3 regions of the Enterobacter cancerogenus genome follow, and region 1 is predicted to be linked to each of the others. Evidence: riboswitches for the same ligand, from Rfam matches in the RefSeq annotation. Region 1 holds a riboswitch; each other region holds the start of a gene.
What was found. Region 1 has a riboswitch for thiamine pyrophosphate ahead of thiB (thiamine ABC transporter substrate binding subunit). Riboswitches for the same ligand answer to the same signal wherever they lie in the genome.

Region 1 (2,261 bases):
TCTGCCGGGGAAACGTCGGCGATAGAGCGCGCGAGCCAGGAAAATGGCCGGCACCACCGAGAGCATCGACGAGAGAAACGCCTGCCAGAAGGAGAAGCGGACGACGTGCCAGAGATAGCTGTCATGCCAGAGCGCGAGCAGGTCGCCCTCGGGCGCGTTCAGCCACAGCGCAAGAAAGGCACCCAGGCTGACCGTCACCATCAGCATGGCGGCGAGTAGCCCGGGGAGTAACCAGCCAGGGATCAGCGGCTGACGGCGCGTTGCCATTCACTTACCCATGTACCGCGCTCTGCGGCAACCTGCTGCGGTGTAAATTCCAGCGCGGTTTGCGGTTTGGTCAAGGTGTCAAAGCCAGCGGGCAGCGTCACGTCGATAACCGGGTACATCCAGTTGCCCGTCGGAATGGCATTCTGGAACGCAGGGGAGATCATAAATTTCAGGAACTTCTCAGCCAGCTCCGGCTGTTTGCTCGCGGCGGTACGCGCGGCGACTTCCACCTGCAGATAATGGCCTTCGGCAAAATCGGCGGCGGCGTAGTTATCTTTCTTCTCGCTGATAATGTGGTAGGCCGGAGAGGTGGTGTAGCTCAGCACCAGATCGCTTTCCCCTTTCAGGAACAGGCCGTAAGCCTCGCTCCAGCCCTTGGTCACGGTAACGGTTTTGGCGGCCAGTTTCTGCCACGCGTCAGGCGCTTTATCGCCGTAGACTTTTTGCATCCACAGCAGCAGGCCAAGCCCGGGGGTGCTGGTGCGCGGATCTTCATAAATCACGCGCCATTTCTGGTCGCTTTCAACCAGCTCCTTCAGGCTTTTTGGCGGATTCTTGAGCTTGTTTTTGTCATATACAAACGCGAAGTAGCCGTAGTCGAACGGCACGAAGGTGTCGTTTTTCCAGCCGCCCGGCACGTTAACGGCCTCTGCCGCGACGCCGCTTTTGGCAAAGAGCTTCGTTTGCGTGGCCGCATCCAGCAGGTTGTTATCGAGGCCCAGCACGACGTCGGCTTTGCTGTTTTTACCTTCCATACGCAGACGGTTCAGCAGCGAGACGCCGTCTTCCAGCGCCACGAATTTCAGCTCGCAGCCGCAGTCGGCTTCAAAGGCTTTTTTCACCACCGGGCCTGGGCCCCAGTCGGCAGAGAAGGAGTCGTAGGTGTAGACCGTCAGAACGGGCTTAGCAAACGCAGGCAGCGCAAACAGCGCCAGCAGGGGAAGAACTTTTTTTAACACTTTGCACCTCAAAGTTGAGTGGCAAAGGATTTTGAGCGACAGCCTCAAATCCCTTCGCCGGCGTTATCCGGATCAGGTTCGACGGGTATTATCTCAGCGCACATCAGTGATGCAGCACCCCGTTGAGAACGACAGCATTGTAATGATTTGGTGAATATTTCGAAAGCGTTATGGTTCCGGCGGCGCAAACCAGGCGGATTTAAAATCAAACCAGCCGAGGGTATTCATCCGCAGGCCGCGCATACTGCGTTGCCCCTGAATCATCAGCCAGTGGTGGATCAGCGGAACGATTGCCTGCTCCGCCATCAGCTGCTGGCACCAGACGGCCAGATTCATTTCGCCCGCCCGCCACTGGGCGGCGTCCTGCTGCCAGTCCCGGTTGATACAGTGCTGGATCAGCGGCACTTCATAAAGATGCGAGAAGAGCGAGAAATCAAGCGGCAGCGTGAAGTTAGCGCTGTTCAGCCAGATGTCGCTGACCACCTCGCCGCGATGCCATTCGTCATAATCGACCTCTTTGATCTCCAGCGTCACCCCCACGGCGGCGAGCAGCCGGTGCATGATTCTGGCGATAAACCGGTGCTCGACGTGCTCGCGATAGAATGTCAGGGTGATGGACTCCAGCCCGGCAGGCTTTTCAGCGTGCACCGGGCGCGCGTGGTGCCAGCGGGGAAGCAGCCCATACGCCGGGAACCACCACGACTGGTACTGCTCTTCCGCGTGATAAATCAGGTTCGCGGGGGCAAGAACGTGGCTGATCCACTGGCGAACCTCCAGGTTTGCACCGCGGTGGGTGCGGCTGTCGAACAGCAGATAGTAGCAGCCCTCTTCGAGGCGACTCTCCACGGCTTTTTCCCCGGTCATCGGGCCTTCCAGCGTCAGCCCCACGCTCAGCTCTTCAGTGATATCCGGCAGTACCCAGACGTTCACCTCGTCGATTAACGCCCGGTAGCCAAAGTAGTCATCAAAGGCGCGGATCTTGAGCTGGTTACTGTTATTGCGGGAAACGGCGTACGGGCCGGTGCCGATTGGCAG
Region 2 (2,261 bases), 540 kb from region 1:
TAGTAACGTTCGCGGCAGTGGCTACAGAGCATCGCCGACTCGGTTTTGCTCGGGTGCATGGTATGGCCGCAATAGCCGCAGAATTTATGCGAGCGGTAAAACTCCGCCAGTTGCACGCCGCGGCCCGCCAGCTGGAACAGGCCAGCGTCAAGATCGAGCACCTGACGAACCGATCCCATATCGTGGCGACGAGATTGCTGGATCAACCATACCGGGTCGCCCTGCCATTCGCCGATCCTCAGCGCGGGCAAGCCGACAAGATCGAAGGTTTCCGCCGCTCCGTAAGGCAGTGTCCCGGCGGGCAACCATAACTTTTGTTCGTGACTGACGATCCACCAACCCAGATCTGATTTTTCAATAATACGATCCATATCTATTGCACTACCTTCGCTTCACTGACATGTTGTTAGCATTGTGGTTACATTTTGGATAAGCAGATTCAATTCTAAACCTTGTGGAGTCGAACATGTTAAACCAGCTAGAAAGCCTGACTGAGCGCGTTGGAGGAAGTAACAACCTGGTGGATCGCTGGCTACATGACCGCAAGCATCTCCTCGTGGCGTATTACAATCTGGTCGGTATTAAGCCTGGCAAAGAATCCTTCATGCGGCTGAATGAAAAAGCGCTGGACGATTTTTGTCAAAGCCTGGTCGACTACCTTTCCGACGGGCATTTCAATATTTATGAACGCATTGTCCGCGAAATGGAAGGCACAAATCCCTATTTAGCCGCCAGCAAACTCTGTTCGCTGCTGGAAGCCAACACCCAGCGGATCATGGCGTACTACGACTCCACGCTCGAGAACGCGATCGATCACGATAATTATCTCGAGTTCCAGCAGGCGCTGTCCGATCTCGGTGAAGCGCTGGAGGAGCGATTCACGCTGGAAGATAAGCTGATCGTACTCGTGCTGGATAATGACCTGAAAGCCAGCAACGAAGACAACATCGCGCGGCCGGCTTGAGTTCTTAATCGTTAACGAGTAATTTACATCTATCGCCCCTCTTCGGAGGGGGTTTTTCTTGTCGGAGTGCCCAGCGTTTGGAAAAACGCGGGCTGAGACCGTTAATTCGGGATCCGCGGAACCTGATCAGGCTAATACCTGCGAAGGGAACAAGAGTCAAACTGCTGTTGTATCGCCTTTCGGGCGATCCCCTCTTGCTTCATCCGTCGTCTGACAAGCCATGTCCTTCACCTTTGGAATGAGCTATGTCTGCAACTAAACTGACCCGTCGCGAACAGCGCGAACACGCCCAACGCTTCATCGACACCCTGGAAGGCACCGCTTTCCCGAACTCAACACGCATTTACATCACTGGCTCTCAGGCTGATATTCGCGTCCCAATGCGCGAGATCCAGCTTAGCCCGACGCTTATCGGCGGCAACAAAGAGACACCACAGTTTGAAGACAACGAAGCCGTGCCGGTGTACGACACGTCCGGCCCGTACGGCGACCCGACCGTTGCGATCAACGTGCAGCAGGGTCTGGCGAAGCTGCGCCAGGCCTGGATTGATGCGCGCAACGACAGCGAAGAATTGCCCGTCCGCAGCTCGGCGTATACCAACGCGCGTCTGGCCGACGACGGTCTGGACGCGTTGCGTTTCACCGGGCTGCTGACGCCGAAGCGTGCTAAGCCAGGCAAATGCGTTACGCAGCTGCACTACGCGCGTCAGGGCATTGTCACCCCGGAGATGGAGTTTATCGCCATCCGTGAAAATATGGGGCGCGAGCGCATCCGCAGCGAGGTGTTACGCCACCAGCATCCGGGCGAAGGGTTCGGTGCTCGCCTGCCGGAAAACATCACGCCGGAATTCGTGCGTGACGAAGTGGCGGCGGGCCGGGCTATCATCCCGGCCAACATCAACCACCCGGAATCAGAGCCGATGATCATTGGCCGCAACTTCCTGGTGAAGGTTAACGCCAACATCGGTAACTCTGCTGTCACCTCGTCCATCGAAGAAGAGGTAGAGAAACTGGTCTGGTCTACGCGCTGGGGCGCGGACACGGTGATGGATCTCTCAACCGGCCGCTATATTCACGAAACCCGCGAGTGGATCCTGCGTAACAGCCCGGTGCCGATTGGCACAGTGCCCATCTATCAGGCGCTGGAGAAAGTGAACGGCATCGCGGAAAACCTCACCTGGGAAGCCTTCCGCGACACGCTTCTGGAGCAGGCCGAACAGGGCGTGGATTACTTCACCATCCACGCTGGCGTGCTGCTGCGCTACGTGCCGATGACCGCCAAACGCTTGACCGGCAT
Region 3 (2,261 bases), 2.3 Mb from region 1:
GGCCGACGCGGAAAGCAGCGGATCGCCGCTTTTGGCCAGCATCACGGTATCAAGCACCACGTTTTGCACCTGGTAGCGCTTAAGCCGTTCCGCCACCGCTTCAACGATATCGGTCTCGGCCAGCATGCCGATTTTGGTGGTATCAATGCGCACGTCGCTGAAAACGGAATCGAGCTGCGCCGCGACAAAATCCGGCTCAATGCGATAGACCGACTGCACGCCGCGCGTGTTTTGCGCCACCAGCGCGGTAATGACGGAGCAGCCGTACGCCCCAAGCGCCGAGAAGGTTTTCAAATCGGCCTGGATCCCCGCGCCGCCGCTCGGATCTGTGCCTGCGATAGTCAGTGCGTTGATGCGTTTCATGCCTGCACCTCCAGCGTGTACAGCGCGTCGAGGAAGGCGCTGGCAAAACTGCCCGGACCACGGCTTTGCGACGCGGCAAGCGTGCCGGCACGCTTCATAAATCCGCAGGCGGCCGTGACGTTATCCAGCCTGTCGCCGGGAAGCGAACAGCTGGCCGCAACCACTGCCGAGAGCGCGCAGCCGGTGCCCACTACCCGGGTCAGCAGCGGATCGCCCCCGGCCACCGTGCGGGTACGCTGTCCGTCGGTGATGTAATCCACCTCACCCGTCACCACCACTATCGCATTGGTTTGCCGTGCCAGTGCCTGTGCAGCAGGTACCGCGCTGGCGGCGGTATCGGTGGTGTCCACCCCGCGTCCGCCCGCGCTCATCCCGGCCAGCGCGAGGATTTCCGAGGCATTGCCACGAATGGCGGCGGGGCTAAGGGTGAGGATTTGATGGCAAAAACGGCTGCGGAACGCCAGCGCGCCTACGGCAACCGGGTCAAGCGTCCAGGGCTTTCCTGCCGCCACGGCGCGCTCAATGGCGCGGCGCATCGACTGCGCGCGCGGTGAAGTGAGCGTGCCGACGTTAATCAGCAGTGCATCAGCAAGCGCAGCAAACTGTTCAGCCTCTTCCGCTTCAATCACCATGGCGGGCGATGCGCCCAGCGCCAGTAGCACGTTGGCTGTAAAGGTCTGCACGACGTCGTTGGTCATACAGTGCGTGAGCGGGGAACGGGTGCGGAATTGATGTAAAACGTGTAAATCGAGCAGGTCAGGCTGCATGGTTTCGCTCCTGCCTTGCGTGAAGAAGCGATGACCGGGAAGGCATCTGACTTCCCTACGCTGGCATTATCCAGATCAGGTAATACGGGTATTTCTCAGCCTTCATTTAAGAAGGGCACCCCGAGTCAAAGAGACACCAGTATAACGAATTAGCGCCCTTTGTTTAATCTGTTTTTTTGACTTTTAAGAGAGGCATTTTCACTTAATACACAGTGAGTTTCATTCGAAATAATAACCTGAAACTGTGCGATTGCACCACTTCATAATAACCTTGAAAACATTACTCCAGTTAACGCATGTGCAATCAACGACTTATCTTCAGAACGCTATAAAAAACACATAAGTTAATGTTTACATTAATATTTTATACTCACTCTCACTGTTGCAATTCGTGCTTAACGTGATCTTAATCAAAGTTTTAAACGTCACCTTACTGGATAGTTCACCCCAGTTATCTTTTTCACTTTTATGAAACCCCATGCGCGGGTTCGTATATACACGATTATATTAACCTTTAGTTCGTTAGCAATAATAACGAAAACAGTCACCAACATGTCTAAATATATATTTCTCTCTGCCGCCCTCTACATGATGCTTATTACTCTCGGGATCTGGATTGGCGTGATGTACGTTTCTTATTATCTGTGTAGGTTATAAGGCAATAACATGAAGAAGTTGATGATGATAGTCATAAGCACGGCCATGCTTGCGGGATGTGTCTCGCCTGAACAGCGGATCGCGAATTGCACCGCGAAAGGGGTGAGCTACGATACTTGTTATCTCTCTGAGCAACAAAGGCAGCAAAGCATTACCAATGCGTCCCTCTCCGCGGCTTATGCAAACGCGGCCCGGGCGACAGAGACGCATCCTGAACATACGAAACATCCTTAAGGCATGAATATGAAAACGAAATTAGCCCTTATCGCATTGCTGTTCTCCGTCGCCACCGCGCCAGCTTACGCCATCAACGCGCACTATCGCGCTCAGTTAGAACACTCGGGATGTACTGAAATAAGCGCCAGCGATGGCTCGTGCGATATTAACAAAAGCAAAGCGGAAAACGCGGCGCAGCCCGATAAGGCAGCACAAATTCACGACCCGATGCGGGAAGCTTCTTTCTCGGCAAACGGG

Region 2: it holds a riboswitch for thiamine pyrophosphate, as region 1 does, so the genes downstream of both, thiC (phosphomethylpyrimidine synthase ThiC) here and thiB (thiamine ABC transporter substrate binding subunit) in region 1, are expected to answer to the same signal.
Region 3: it holds a riboswitch for thiamine pyrophosphate, as region 1 does, so the genes downstream of both, thiM (hydroxyethylthiazole kinase) here and thiB (thiamine ABC transporter substrate binding subunit) in region 1, are expected to answer to the same signal.

The regions. Positions count from the first base shown of each region.
Region 1 covers NZ_CP077290.1:1,885,577-1,887,837, reverse strand. Annotated here, with positions in the region: gene thiP (thiamine/thiamine pyrophosphate ABC transporter permease ThiP) at 1-267, opposite strand, end outside; gene thiB (thiamine ABC transporter substrate binding subunit) at 243-1,226, opposite strand; TPP riboswitch at 1,258-1,358, opposite strand; gene sgrR (HTH-type transcriptional regulator SgrR) at 1,395-2,261, opposite strand, start outside.
Region 2 covers NZ_CP077290.1:2,428,789-2,431,049, forward strand. Annotated here, with positions in the region: gene nudC (NAD(+) diphosphatase) at 1-371, opposite strand, end outside; gene rsd (sigma D regulator) at 467-964, shown strand; TPP riboswitch at 1,017-1,130, shown strand; gene thiC (phosphomethylpyrimidine synthase ThiC) at 1,210-2,261, shown strand, end outside.
Region 3 covers NZ_CP077290.1:4,402,932-4,405,192, reverse strand. Annotated here, with positions in the region: gene thiD (bifunctional hydroxymethylpyrimidine kinase/phosphomethylpyrimidine kinase) at 1-363, opposite strand, end outside; gene thiM (hydroxyethylthiazole kinase) at 360-1,130, opposite strand; TPP riboswitch at 1,166-1,263, opposite strand; gene I6L58_RS20810 (hypothetical protein) at 1,797-2,021, shown strand; gene I6L58_RS20805 (hypothetical protein) at 2,031-2,261, shown strand, end outside.